DNA from 2 places in the Methylobacterium aquaticum genome. Region 1 is predicted to be linked to the other one. Evidence: riboswitches for the same ligand, from Rfam matches in the RefSeq annotation. Region 1 holds a riboswitch; the other holds the start of a gene.
The links. Region 1 has a riboswitch for thiamine pyrophosphate ahead of thiO (glycine oxidase ThiO). Riboswitches for the same ligand answer to the same signal wherever they lie in the genome.
Positions count from the first base shown of each region.

Region 2: linked by a shared signal. The riboswitch ahead of thiC (phosphomethylpyrimidine synthase ThiC) and the one ahead of thiO (glycine oxidase ThiO) in region 1 are both predicted to bind thiamine pyrophosphate.

Region 1 is NZ_CP043627.1:28,070-35,134, forward strand. Features, by position in the region: gene rpoD (RNA polymerase sigma factor RpoD) at 1-236, shown strand, start outside; gene F1D61_RS00160 (DUF2798 domain-containing protein) at 296-550, opposite strand; gene F1D61_RS00165 (adenylate/guanylate cyclase domain-containing protein) at 781-2,028, shown strand; TPP riboswitch at 2,070-2,204, shown strand; gene thiO (glycine oxidase ThiO) at 2,272-3,480, shown strand; gene thiS (sulfur carrier protein ThiS) at 3,477-3,689, shown strand; partial or broken gene F1D61_RS00180 (GIY-YIG nuclease family protein) at 3,929-4,207, shown strand; gene F1D61_RS00185 (thiazole synthase) at 4,470-5,249, shown strand; gene F1D61_RS00190 (thiamine phosphate synthase) at 5,246-5,842, shown strand; gene F1D61_RS00195 (2-hydroxycarboxylate transporter family protein) at 5,883-7,065, opposite strand, start outside.
Region 2 is NZ_CP043627.1:3,355,215-3,362,279, reverse strand. Features, by position in the region: gene F1D61_RS15265 (transglycosylase domain-containing protein) at 1-186, opposite strand, end outside; partial or broken gene F1D61_RS15260 (glutamine amidotransferase-related protein) at 410-1,256, shown strand; gene F1D61_RS34820 (methyl-accepting chemotaxis protein) at 1,502-2,965, opposite strand; gene F1D61_RS15250 (hypothetical protein) at 2,962-3,303, opposite strand; partial or broken gene F1D61_RS15245 (acyltransferase family protein) at 3,488-4,572, opposite strand; gene F1D61_RS15240 (restriction endonuclease) at 4,766-5,140, opposite strand; TPP riboswitch at 5,292-5,404, shown strand; gene thiC (phosphomethylpyrimidine synthase ThiC) at 5,463-7,065, shown strand, end outside.

The sequences.
Region 1 (7,065 bases):
TCCAGTCGAACCTGCGCGAGACCACCACCCGGGTGCTGGCCTCGCTCACCCCCCGCGAGGAGCGGGTGCTGCGCATGCGCTTCGGCATCGGCATGAACACCGACCACACCCTCGAGGAGGTCGGGCAACAGTTCTCGGTGACCCGCGAGCGCATCCGCCAGATCGAAGCCAAGGCCCTGCGCAAGCTCAAGCACCCGAGCCGGTCCAGGAAGCTGCGGAGCTTCCTCGACAACTGAGCTTCGACATTCGATCGGACGAGAAGGCCCGGGAGGCGACCGCCCCCGGGCCTTCTTCGTTACGGCATCGGCGCCACGATCCGCGCCACGGCGCGGCGCACCAGCGGCAGGACGAGCAGCAGGGTCGGGAAGGCGACGAGCCAGGAGAAGCCCCAGGCCCGCGGCCAGTGCCACAGCGCCTCGGGGGTCGGCCCGAGGGTGAGCAGGGTCGCGAGACCTGAGACGATGCAGGTCATCATCACCGACAGGAGGAACGCGGTGACGAGCGGTGCGGCGGAAGCCGGCAGGCGACGGAATGAGGTTAAGGACAGCATGGCACGTCTTTCGGAACGGGCGGTCCGGCCCGGACGAGGCATTGCGCACCGCCCGGCGAAAATCCACCCGGGGAGTGCGTTGCTTGACGTGAGACGCTTACGGCCGGCCGAGACACGGGCCCGGCGACGGATTCGTCCCTAGCAGGCGCAGGGTCAAATGCCAAGCCGGCGGGCCAGTCGCCCCCGGCCAAGCCTTGCCGACCCGCCCGGCAGCGCCCATGTCATCAGCCATGTCCGACCAGCCTTGCCCCGCCCCCGCTCCGACGCCCACGGCCGCGGCGGATGGATCGGAGGCGAGCGACATCCCGATCGGCCTGTTTCGCGATTGCGTGGCGCTCCGCGACTGGCTGCTCAGCGAGGGCGCGCGGCTGCCGGAATCCGGCGATCTGCTGGCCGGCATGGCCGAGCGGCTGAACGCACTCGGCGTGCCGGTCGACCGGGCCACCACCGCCATCGACGCGCTGCACTCGGACTATTCCGGCGTCGGCCGGTTCTGGACCCGGGAGGACGGCGTCAGCTTCCGCCTCTTCCCGCATGGCGAGGTCACCGAGCAGGCGCTGGCCCGCAGCCCCTTCGCCCATGTCTACGGCACCGGCGAGTGGCTGATCCTCGACCTGCGCGAGACCCCGGACGATCGCTACAGCATCATTCCGGAATTGAAGGCGGCGGGGTACACCCATTACATCACCGTACCGCTGTTCTTCACCAACGGCACCAAGAACGGCGTCACCTTCGCGACCCGGGATCCGCGCGGGTTCGGCGACGACGACCTCGCCATCCTGCGCTTCATCATCCCGACCCTGTCGGCGGTGATGGAGATGCGCGGCCTCAACGCCCGTCTCGACCACGTGCTCAGGGTCTATGTCGGCGACGGGCCGCACCAGGCGATCCTGGCCGGCTTCATCCGCCGCGGCCAGGTCGAGCGGATCCGCTCGGCGATCCTGTTCGCCGACATGCGCGGCTACACCCACCTCACCGACGCGCTCACCCCGGAGGCCTCGGTGGAATTGCTGAACACCTATTTCGACTGCCTGGTGCCGCCGATCGAGAGCGAGGGCGGCGAGGTGCTGAAATACATGGGCGACGGCCTGCTCGCGATCTTTCGCGAGAGCGGCGACGATCTCGGCGGCGCGGCGCAGGGCGCGCTCTCGGCGGCGCAGGCCGCGCTCCGCCGGGTCGACGAGGCCAACCGCGCCGGGCGATTCCCCACCCGCATCGAGATCGGCATCGCGCTCCATCACGGCGAGGCGGCCTACGGCAATGTCGGCTCCGGCGCGCGCCTCGATTTCACGGTGATCGGCCGCGACGTGAACCTCGCCAGTCGCCTGGCCAAGCTCAACAAGGTCCTGTCCGAGCCGCTCCTGATGTCGAAGCCCTTCGTCGACTTCCTGTGGGGCGACCCCGAACTGCTCGGCACCCATCCCCTCGACGGCATCGCCGAGGAGATGGCGATCTATCGTCCGGGCAAAGGCGGTTGACCGAAGGCGGTTGACGAAGGCGAGCCGGCTCGCCACATTCCGGCCGTTCCAGGGAGATCCCCGGCAAGGGGCTGAGACACCGCTGGACCAAGAGCCTTCGGCTTTTCGGTCGGCGCGGAAATCCTTCGAACCTGATCCGGCTCATACCGGCGTAGGGATTGGACAGGGTCCGCCAGGATCCGAGCGCGCATCATCCGGCAATCGGGCGCCGTCCACTCTCTTCGGGCCACCGTGGAGACGAGGGTGCACGCGCAGACGATCGGACGGCGAGGCGGACCGTCCGAGATCCCAGACAGAGACCGCTTGCCGGAGCGCGCCGAAGGTCCGGTCGATGCGGCGGTGATCGGCGCCGGGCTGATCGGCCTGTCGATCGCGTGGCGCCTGGCGCGGGCCGGTCTCGCCGTCGCGGTGATCGAGCGCGGACGAGCCGGCGACGGCGCGAGTCTCGCCGCCACCGGCATGCTGGCGGCGGCCGCCGAGCACGAGCCCGGGGGCGAGGCCCTGTCGCCGCTCTGCCTCGAGAGCCAGCGCCTCTGGCACCGGTTTCGCGACGAACTCGAAGCCGAATCCGGCCTCACCATCGATTACCGCCGCGAGGGTACCCTCGTGATCGCGCTCGGCCGCGACGAGGTCGAGCGCCTGCGCTTCCGCCACGAGCTGCAGCGCCGCGATCATCTCGCCGTCGAGTGGCTGTCCGGACCGGCGGTGCGCGCCCGCGAGCCCGGCCTGCGCCCCACCGTCACCGCGGGCCTGTTCTGCCCCGACGACCACCAGGTCGATCCGGCCCGGGTGATGGCGGCCCTGCGCTTGGCCTTCCGCGCGGCCGGCGGCCGGCTGATCGAGGAGACCGCCGTCACCGCGCTCACCCGCGAGGCCGGCCGGGTCACCGGCATCGAGACCACGGCGGGCACGGTGCGGGCCGGCACGGTGGTGCTGGCCTCCGGCGCCTGGGCCGGGGAGGGGAACCTGGTGCCGGACCTCGCGCTCCCGGTGCGCCCGTTGAAGGGCCAGTCGATGGCGCTCCAGATGACGCCGCGCAGCGGCTCCCTCTCGCACGTGGTCTGGACCGAGCAGGTCCACATGGCCCCGAAGGGCGACGGCTCGCTCATCGTCGGCGCCACCGTGGAGGAGACGGGCTTCGATCCCCACCTCACCGCCGGCGGCGTCTTCGCCCTGCTGGAGGGCGCCCGGCGCGCCTTGCCGGGGGTGGAGGAGATGCGGGTGTCGGGGGTCTGGAGCGGCTTTCGCCCGACCTCCGACGACGACGCCCCGATCCTCGGCGAGGCCCTGCCCGGCCTCGTGCTGGCCGCCGGCCATCACCGCAACGGCTACCTGCTGGCGCCCGTCACCGCCGAAGCCGTCTCCACCCTGATCCTGCGCGGCGAGACGCTGCCGGTGGCCGCGCCCTTTGGCCTGTCCCGGTTCGCCCGTGTTTCCGGAGTCCCCGCATGAAGCTCCTCGTCAACGGCGAGCCCCGCGAGAGCGAGGCCGCCACCCTCGACGCCCTTTGGCGCGCCGAGACCGCCGACCTCGACTTGAGCGGCCCGCAAGGCTTCGCCATCGCGCTGAACGGCGCGGTGGTGCGCCAGCGCGACTGGGCCGGCACGGCGCTCGAGGAGGGCGACCGCGTCGAGATCGTGCGGGCGATGCAGGGAGGGTAGCGGTTGCGAGATCGTGCGATGGGGTCGCGCTGCATCACCGGTGCTTTCTTCATCCCACCCTCGACCTCATCCTGAGGTGTCAGTCGATCGAAGATCGACTGACCTCGAAGGAGGGCTCCAGCTGGCTCGGAGATTTCTGGAGCCCTCCTTCGAGGCCGCTACGCGGCACCTCAGGATGAGGTGGTGGGTCGGAGATCAGGTATCCGTTGCTAGGAATCAGCAGGCGGAGACATCTCTTCATGAACGCCTTCGTCTACATCCTGCGATGCGTCGACGAGAGTTACTACGTCGGCTCGGCACGCGGTGAGACCCTCGACAAGCGCCTAGGCGAGCACTAGGCCGGCACCTATCCCGGCTACACGCGCGAGCGCCGGCCCGTGACACTCGTCTATGCTGAAATGTTCGAGCGCATCACGGACGCGATCGCGATGGAACGGCGCATCAAAGGCTGGAGCCGCGCCAAGAAGGAAGCGCTGATCCAAAGTGACTGGGACCGCCTCAAGCACTTGGCCAGACGGAACTGCGTGCAGAATAAGTCAGATTTAGGTGCGATTGGTCATCAGGAGTTGCCGACAACGCTCGACGTTGTTGGTGATTCCCACCCTCCAACCTCATCCTGAGGTGCTAGCGCATGCGAGCCTCGAAGGAGGGCTCCAGAAGGCACTGCGATCCCTGGAGCCCTCCTTCGAGGCTCGTTTCACTCGCACCTCAGGATGAGGTCGTGGGTGGGACATCGGCGAAACGCTCGTACGAACTATCTATGAAATCCGGAGAAACCCCATGACCGACACCCCCGACGATCCCTTCGTCATCGCCGGCACCACCCTGTCCTCGCGCCTCCTCATCGGCACCGCCGGCTACCCGACGCAAGCCATCATGAGCGAGGCGGTGCGGGCGAGCGCGGCCGAGGTGGTGACGGTCTCGATCCGCCGCATCTCGCTCCACGGCCATGGCTCGGACACGGTGGCGCGGCTCAAAGGGGCACGCTTCCTGCCCAATACCGCCGGCTGCGAGACCGCCCGCGACGCCGTGATGACGGCGGAGCTGGCGCGCGAGGCGCTCGGCACCCACTGGATCAAGGTCGAGGTGATCGGCGACCGCGAGACGCTGTATCCCGACGTCGCCGAGACGATCGAGGCCACCCGCCAGCTGGTCGATTCCGGCTTCACGGTGCTGCCCTATTGCAACGACGATCCCGTCGTGTGCAGCCGGCTCGCCGATCTCGGCGCCGCCGCGGTGATGCCGATGGGCTCGCTGATCGGGTCGGGCATGGGGGTGGCCAATCCGGCGAACCTCGAACTGATCTGCCGGCGCTCGCCGGTGCCGGTGATCGTGGATGCCGGCATCGGCACCGCCTCCGACGCGGTGATCGCGATGGAACTGGGAGCCGCCGCGGTGCTCCTCAACACCGCCGTCGCCAAGGCCGACGATCCGGTGCGGATGGCCCGCGCCATGCGCCACGCCGTCGAGGCCGGGCGCCTCGCGCATCTCGCCGGCCGCATTCCGCGTCGCGCCCGCGCCGAGCCGTCGAGCCCGCAACTCGGCCTCGTCGGCTCGTGAGCCTGCCCGCCCGCCTGCTGGTCGTCACCGACCGGCATGGCTGCCCGGAGCCCCTGGGCGACCGCGTCGCCGCCTGCCTCGCGGCGGGCGCCCGCTGGATCTGGCTGCGCGACCGCGACCTGCCCGCCCAAGAGCGCGCGGCCCTGGCCGAGACCCTGGCCGGCGAGGTGGCGCGGGTGGGTGGCGCCCTCACCATCGGGCGCGACGTGGACCTGGCGGCGCGGGTCGGGGCTTCGGGCGTCCAGCTCGGCGAGGCTTCCGCCGTGGTGCCGGCTCGGGCGCGCCTCGGGCGCGGCGTCCTGCTCGGCGTCTCGGCCCATTCCCTCGCCGAGGTGCGGGCCGCCCGGGAGGCGGGGGCGGATTACGTGACCCTGAGCCCGATCTTCCTGACCGCCAGCAAACCGGGCTACGGGCCCGCGCTCGGGGTGGGTGTCTTGCGGGAGGCGGCGGGGGTGATGCCGGTCGTGGCGCTTGGCGGCGTCGATCCCGGAACGGCCACGTCCTGCCGCGAGGCGGGGGCTGCCGCCGTCGCGGTGATGGGGGCGGTGATGCGGGCGCCGGAGGTCGGGGTGCTGGTCCCGGCCCTCCTGTAGGGCCGCACCCGCTCCCCGGTCCTCCTCCGGCGTGTTCCGTTCAGGCCATCCACCGCATCACGATCAGCACCGTCGTGACGGTGACGGCGCCGCCGATGCGGGTCGCGATCTGGGCGAACGGCATCAGCTGCATCCGGTTGGCGGCGGTGAGGATGGCGACGTCGCCGGTGCCGCCCTGGCCGGAATGGCAGGCATTCACGATCGCGGCCTCGATCGGGTACATGCCGAGGCGGCGGCCGACGAAGGCGCCGGTGGCCATCAGGGTGAACACCGTCGCGATGATGGTGATCAGGTTCGGGACCGTGAAGGCGGACATCAGCTTGTCCCACGGGGTCAGCGAGACGCCGATGGCGAAGAGCAGCGGATAGGTCATGCCGGTCTGCACGAACTTGTAGACGACGAAGCCGCCCGCCTGCAGATGCGGCGAGACCGCGCTCGACAGCTTCGCCAGCACCGCCAGGAACAGCATCGCGACCGGGGCCGGCAGGCCGATCACGTGGTGCAGCATCACGCCGAGCAGGTAGAGCGTCACCGCCGTGAGCCCCGCCGCCGCGATGGTCGAGACGTCCATGGCGCCGCCGCCCTTCTCGGCGGTCACCGCCTCGTCCTTGGGATCCATGTCGTCGTGCTCGCCCGGCTGCAGGCGGCCTTCGCCGGTCAGGTGCGGGTATTTCTTGCCGACGAAGTTCAGGATGCCCGAGAACACGATGGCCGTGAGGCTGCCGAGCATGACCGGCGGCAGCACCTGGGCGAACAGGTCGCCCTGGGAGGCGCCCAGGATCGCCGCATAGCCGATCGAGAGCGGGATCGCGCCCTCGCCGACGCCGCCGGCCATGATCGGCACGACGATGAAGAAGAAGGTGTGGTAGGCGCCCAAGCCCAGCGCCGTCCCGACCAGCGTGCCGACGAGGCCGGCGGCGATCGACCCGATGCCGAGCGGCACGAAGATCTTCAGGAAGCCCTTGATCAGCACGCCGCGGTCCATGCCGAGGATGCTGCCGACGATGATCGCCGCGATGTAGAGGTAGAGGAAGTTCGTGAACTTTGTGAAGTCGATGATCGACTTCTCGATCTGCGGCGGGATCAGCTTGTAGTAGGCGAGCGCCGAGGGGATGAAGGTGGCGAAGATGGCGCCGGCGCCGATGTTGCGCAGGATCGGCAGCCGCTTGCCGATCTCGGCGCAGGTGAAGCCGCCGAGCACCAGGACGGCGATCATCGTCGGC
Region 2 (7,065 bases), 3.3 Mb from region 1:
CCGCGGTGCCGCGGCCGCGCGGGCCGACCGCTTCGGCGCGGCCTTGCCCCTGGATGTGTCCTTGGCCACGCCGCCTCCCGCCCGGTCCCCGCGCGACAGGCGCAGGTCGAGGGATGCCGGATCTCCGGGGCCATCCGCCTCGAAGCGCGGCTCGACCCGACCCTTCCGCTCCCGACCCTTCGCCATCCCGCCGAGTTCCCCTTCGCCCCGAGTTCTTCTTCGCCCGCGGACATTTCCGGCCCACGCGGGGCATTCAAGAGACGCTAAATGAGGCGGGTTTAAGGGCCGTTAACCGAAATTTTGTCGAAGAATCACGGCCACTTAGCTCCGCAGCCGGAGGGCTGCGGCAAGCCGTGTCGGGAACGGGGGAGTCCGGGGAGCGTTGCGGTTGCTCTCACAAGGGGCCGACATGTTGCACCTGCTGGTGGCGGATGGGAACGACCGGGCCGGCCGCGAGACGCATCTCACGGTCTGCGCCAAGACCTCCGCCGAGACCTATGCCGGCATCCTGCGGGCGCTCGCCCCGGATGCCGTCTGCCACCTCGTCGCCCCGGCCGATTCCGACGCGGTGCTGCCCCGCGCGCTCGCCGACTGCGACGCCCTGGTGCTCACCGGCTCGACCCTGCATGTCGAGGAGGGCGGGCCGGCGGTGACCCGGCAATGCGACCTGGTGCGGGCGGCGCTCGCTGCCGGGCTCCCGGTCTTCGGCTCGTGCTGGGGCGTGCAGGTGGCCGCCACCATCGCGGGGGGCGTGCCGCCCGCAACCCGCGCGGACCGGAATACGGGCTCGCCCGCGCGATCTCCCGCACGGAGTCCGGGGCGGGCCACCCGCTCCTCGACGGCCGCCCCCGGCCTGGGACGCCCCGGCGATCCACGACGACGCCGTGATCGAGCCGCCGCCCGGCAGCCGGGTGCTCGCCGGCAACGACCGCCTCGACGTCCAGGCGATCGAGATCCGCCTCGGGGACGGGGTGTTCTGGGGGACGCAGTACCATCCGGAGCTCGACCTCGACGAGGTCGCGGCGATGCTGCGGCTCTCGGCGAGCGGGGTGGTGGAGGCGGGCCTCTGCCCGGACGAGGCCGCTCTCCAGACTTACGCCGATGCTTTTCGCGATCTGCACCACGACCCGGAAGGGCGTCCCGACCTCGCCTGGCGCCTCGGCGTCACCGCAGAGGTTCTGGTGCCGGAGCGCCGTCGGCGCGAGATCGGGAATTTCCTCGATCGGCTGGTGCGGCCCCGGCGTCGCCGCGCTTGAGCGCCTGCCTGAGGAGCTATCGGAAAGAAAAGGGGGTTGGGTATCCCACCCACTTACCTCATCCTGAGGTGTCAGTCGATCACGGATCGACTGACCTCGAAGGAGGGCTCCAGAAGTCTCGGCGATTTCTGGAGCCCTCCTTCGAGGCTCACTTCGTTCGCACCTCAGGATGAGGTGAGTGGGTGGGATTTGCAGATCTATTGATTTTTTCGACAGGGGGCCTGCTCAAACAGTTCCAGCGGCGCTCACGCCGCCCGCACGCCTTGCAGGAAGCGCGCGACCTCGGTTCCGAGATGCTCGGCCTGATGCGTCAGGGCGTCGGCGGAGGCGAGCACCCGGCCGGCGGCGGAGCCGGTCTCGCCGGCGGCCTGCGCCACGGCGCCGATGGTGGCGGTGAGCGAGCCGGTGCCGGCGGCGGCCCGGTCCATGGCGCGGATGATCTCCTGGGTCGCCGCGCCCTGCTCCTCGACCGCCGCCGCCACGGCGGAGGCCACCCCGTCCATCCCGCGGATGCGCGTGCCGATCGCCTCGATCGCCCGCACGGCGTCGCCGGTGGCGCCCTGGATGCGGCCGATCTGGCCGCTGATGTCCTGCGTCGCCCTCGCGGTCTGGCTTGCCAGTTCCTTGACCTCGGCCGCCACCACCGCGAAGCCCCGTCCCGCCGCACCCGCGCGGGCCGCCTCGATGGTGGCGTTCAGCGCCAGCAGGTTGGTCTGGTCGGCGACGCCCGAGATCAGGCTCACCACGTCGCCGATCCGGGAGGCGGCCTCGCTCAATTCGCCGACGAGGGCGGCGGTGCGGTCGGCCTCGCTCACGGCGGCACGGGCGAGGCCGGCGGATTCCCCGACCTGCTGGCCGACCTCGCGCACCGAGGCGCCGAGTTCCTCGGTCGCGGCCGCCACGGTCCCGACATCGCCCGCCGCCTGACCCGCGGCGGCCTCGGCCTCGGCCGAGCGGGCGGCGGCGGTGCCCGCCTTCTGGGACATCGCGTGGGCCGTCGCCTGCAGCTCGCCGGCCGCCGCCGCGACCTCGCCGACGATGCCGCCCACCGCCGCCTCGAACGCCGCCGCCATCCGCATCACGCTCTCGCGCCTCTCGTGCTCGGCTGCCACCCGGGCGGTCTCGCCCTCCTGTTCCAGGTCGCGCAGGCGCGCCATCTGGGCCTTCATCTCGCGCCCGGACTGCGCCAGCCCCGCCAGCGTCCGGGCGACGGTGCGGCAGATCCAGGCCAGCATCGCCGCCTCGATCGCCAGGATCCCGGCATGGAGCAGCACCCGTTGCAGGCTCGCCCCCGTCGGGAAGACGGCGCCGGGCAGGACCAGGTTCAGGACGAGATGATGCAGGGCCGTGGCGGCGGTGGCCGCCAGGATCACCCGCCAGTCGCACCAGCCGGCGAGCACCGCCAGGCAGGCGAAGAAGTACATGTGCAGGTCGACCTGCCAGGGATGGCCGGCGCTGGCATAGAGCATCACCGCCGCCATGCCGACGAGCGCCAGAGCGGTGGCGATCCGGGTCCGCAGCCCGGTCGCGTCGCGCCACCACGACAGGGTGGCGAGCGTCGCGAGCAGGGTCGCGGCCGCCCCGGGTGCGAGGGCGCCGCCGTCGCCGGCGATGAGCGGCAGCGCCGCCGCCACCGGAACGTGGGCCCAGAGCAGGCCGACCAGGATGCGGGCGTAGGAGCGGCGGAAGTCGTCGGCGTCGGTCATCATCGGGCAGGGCTCGGTGACGGAGAGGAATCGTCGTATCGGTCGGGTCCCGGGCCGCAGCCGCCGGCGACGACGGGATCGAGCACCAGCCACGCCCCGGCGCCGTAGAGGCGCCCGACGAAGCCCGCCTCGCTCGACCGGGCCACGACCAGGCCGGCCGCGCCGGCCCGCACCAGCGTGCCGCCCGCCGCCGTCACGATCGCGGCCGCCTCGGCAATGCCGCCGCCGGGCCGGCCGAGTACCGCCACCGCCTCGGAGCGCGGGACGGCGACGACGAGCAGTGGCGCCAGCAGCAGAAGCACCAGGCCGGTACTGTCCCGGAGGCGAAAACGCGCTTCCATCTGGGTCCGCCCCGGTTCCCTGACCTTGGCGGAATTTGTCGTGGAATCGCTGATGATCGGTAAAGACTGGGGATGATTGATCCGCCGCCCACCCGGATAACCGTAAGTCAAACGAGGCCAAGACAGCGAAACGGCGCCCCCTCGCGGGAGCGCCGTCGTCGAGCCCGACCGGGAGCCGCCGGGGTCAGACCGTGCGGGCGGAGGCCAGCGGCGGGGTCGCGGCGGGGCGCTCCTCGCCGACGAGGTGGCAGGCGGCGGGCCGGCGGAACAGGAACCGGGCCGGGGTATGGCGGACCAGCCGCTCGATCCCGAGGGGCACGGCCACCGCGGCCAGGGTCACGAGGAGCGATACGAGGCCGACATCCGTGATGACCCCGCTCTTCACCAGCACAATGCGCAGGGCCGCCATCGGCAGGAAGAAGGCGAGGTAGATCACGATCGAGCGCTCGCCGCAGGCCCGGAGCATCGCCGTGACCGGACCGCCGGCCCGGGTCAGCAACGCCGCCGCGCACACGATGGCGAGCGCGCCGGCCGCCCCAGCACCAGGCTCACGCCGGGCAGGCTCGCGAGGTTCGGGTGGGAGGGGAAGCCGGACGGCGTGACGACGAGGACGCCCTCGACCAGGGCCCAGGCGGCGAGCCCGAGGAGCGCGAGGCCGCTCCGCGCCCGCACCCTGTCGGCGAGGGCGAAGATCCGGGCCGCGAACAGGTAGCCGGCGACGAAGTAGACGAAGCGATCGCAGAACTCGTCGATCAGGGTCGAGCCGGTATGGATAGGCGCCAGTTGCAGCAGGGCGGCGCCGATCAGCAGCACCGGGCCGGGCACCCGGCGCAGCAGCTTCACGGCGATGGAGAACACCGCCAGCAGGTAGATGAACCAGAGGGTCGAGTACGGCTCGATCAGGCCGTGGGCGAGATGGGCGAGGAACGCCCCCGGGCCCGCCCCCTCGGTGATCTGGCCGTACTTCACCGCCGACTGGAGTACCATCCACAGCAGGTAGAAATAGGCGAAGTGGACGATGCGCCGGTCGGAGAAGAGCCGCCAGTCGCGATCGACGACGCGGCCAACGAACAGGCCCGACAGGAGGAAGAAGTCGGGGATCCGGAACGGTTTGGCGAACTCGACGACGTGGTGCATGAAGCCCTCGCCCCCCATCGCCTCGCCGACTCCGAGGGTGGAGTGCATCATCACCACCAGGATGATGCAGATGCCCTTGGCGACGTCGACCCAGGCGAGGCGCCCCGCCTCCGGCGCGGCGCGCGGGCGCAGCGGCGGGCTGACTGGATCGTCCGGCCGGACCGAGAGGGCGGGTTCGGTGTTGGGGCGGGCGGACATCGGGCGTCTCCACGAGGATGCCCCGAGCCTCGCAGGCAGACGTAAAGATCGGAGCCGGGGCGGCCGGTCGAATCGTGCGGAAATCGGCCAGGATGGATTCACCATCCCGCCGACGACTACGGCCGCCCTATCGAAAGCTCCGCCTGGTCTCCCGCCGCGTCCGGGTCATCCGCGTCGCGGTGTGGAAATCGTCCGGCTTGCCGCGGACCCAGGCGAGGAAGCGGGCGATCTCCGGCTCGGCCCGCAGGCTCTCGACGTCGCTGAGCCGGCGCGCCAGCTCGGCCTCGCTGTGGCGGGCATGGATCGCCGAGTGGCAGATCTGGTGCAGCTGCACCGTCTCGCCATGGGTACCGCCCTTCAGCTTCGGCGTCAGATGGTGCCGGCTCTGGCGGGCACCGGGCGGGATCGGCCGCTCGCAGAGCGGGCAGATCACGACCTTCGGGGTCGTGTAGGCATGGGTGGAGGGGTCGTCGTCGCGCCAGAGCCGATCACGGCGTCCCAAGGCAGGCTCCTGAAAGACGGGGACATCTCACGGTATCTGGGGCGCCGGGCGGGCGGGGGACAAGGCGGCGCGACCATCGGCGCGACGGCCTGGATGCCGCAGCGTTCCGCGACCCGCGATTGACAAACCCGACCCGTCGCCGGACAGTGGCGCCGTTACCGAGGGGAGCCCCCGCCGACAGGGGCTGAGATTGGACGATCGTGCGTCCTGACCCTTGAACCTGATCCGGTTCGTACCGGCGGAGGGACGGGAACCTGCCATGATCGACGTGACCCGTGCGTCCTCGCGCCCCGAGGCCGGATCGTCTCCCCGGGAGAGATCCATGAACGCACCGATCCTCGCCAAAGACCTTCCGCACAGCGTCACCACCGGGCCGATCACCGGCTCGGCGAAGGCCTATGCGTCGCCGAGGGACCGCTCCGACTTGCGGATTCCCTATCGGGAGATCGTCCTGACCGATCCGGGCGAGGCGCCCGTGCGGGTCTACGATCCCTCCGGCCCCTATACCGAGACGGGCGCCCGCATCGACCTGCGAGCCGGCCTGCCGGAGATCCGCGCCCCCTGGATCGAGACCCGCGGCTATGCGGCGGTCGCGCCCCGGGCGGTGAGGCCGGAGGATAACGGCTTCGTGCCCGAGGACAGACTGGTGGCGCCGTGCCCGGCCGCCCGCACCGTGCGCCGGGGCGAGGCCGGCCAACCCGTGACCCAGTACGAGTTCGCGCGGGCCGGGATCGTCACCGAGGAGATGATCTACGTCGCCCACCGCGAGAACCTGTGCCGCGAGGCGATGCTGGCCGGCGCCGAGGGCAAGCTCGCCGACGGCGAGAGCTTCGGCGCGGCGATCCCGCCCTTCATCACCCCCGACTTCGTGCGCGAGGAGGTGGCGCGCGGGCGGGCGATCATCCCGGCCAACATCAATCACACCGAGTTGGAGCCGATGGCGATCGGCCGCAACTTCCTCGTCAAGATCAACGCCAATATCGGCAACTCGGCCGTCACCTCCTCGGCCGCCGACGAGGTCGAGAAGATGGTCTGGGCGATCCGCTGGGGCGCCGACACCGTCATGGACCTCTCGACGGGCCGCAACATCCACAACATCCGCGGCTGGATCCTGCGCAACGCGCCGGTCCCGATCGGCACGGTGCCGATCTACCAGGCGCTGGAGAAGGTCGGCGGCGATCCGCTCAAGCTCGACTGGGCGGTGTTCAAGGACACGCTGATCGAGCAGGCCGAGCAGGGGGTGGATTACTTCACCATCCATGCCGGCGTGCGCCTCGCCCACGTGCCGCTCACCGCACGGCGGGTCACCGGCATCGTCTCGCGCGGCGGCTCGATCATGGCGCGCTGGTGCCTCGCCGGGCACCGGGAATCGTTCCTCTACGAGCGCTTCGAGGAGATCTGCGACATCTGCCGCGCGTACGACGTCTCGTTCTCGCTCGGCGACGGCCTGCGCCCGGGCTCGATCGCGGATGCCAACGACGCGGCGCAGTTCGCCGAGCTGGAGACCCTGGGCGCACTCACCAAGATCGCCCACGCCAAGGGCTGCCAGGTGATGATCGAGGGCCCCGGCCACGTGCCGATGCACAAGATCAAGGTCAACATGGACAAGCAGCTCAGGGAGTGCGGCGAGGCGCCGTTCTACACGTTGGGCCCGCTCACCACCGACGTGGCGCCGGGCTACGACCACATCACGTCCGGCATCGGCGCGGCGATGATCGGCTGGTACGGCACCGCGATGCTCTGCTACGTCACCCCGAAGGAGCATCTCGGCCTGCCGAACCGCGACGACGTGAAGACCGGCGTCATCACCTACAAGATCGCCGCCCATGCCGCCGACCTCGCCAAGGGGCACCCGGCCGCGCAAGTGCGGGACGACGCCCTGTCGCGGGCCCGGTTCGACTTCCGCTGGGAGGACCAGTTCAACC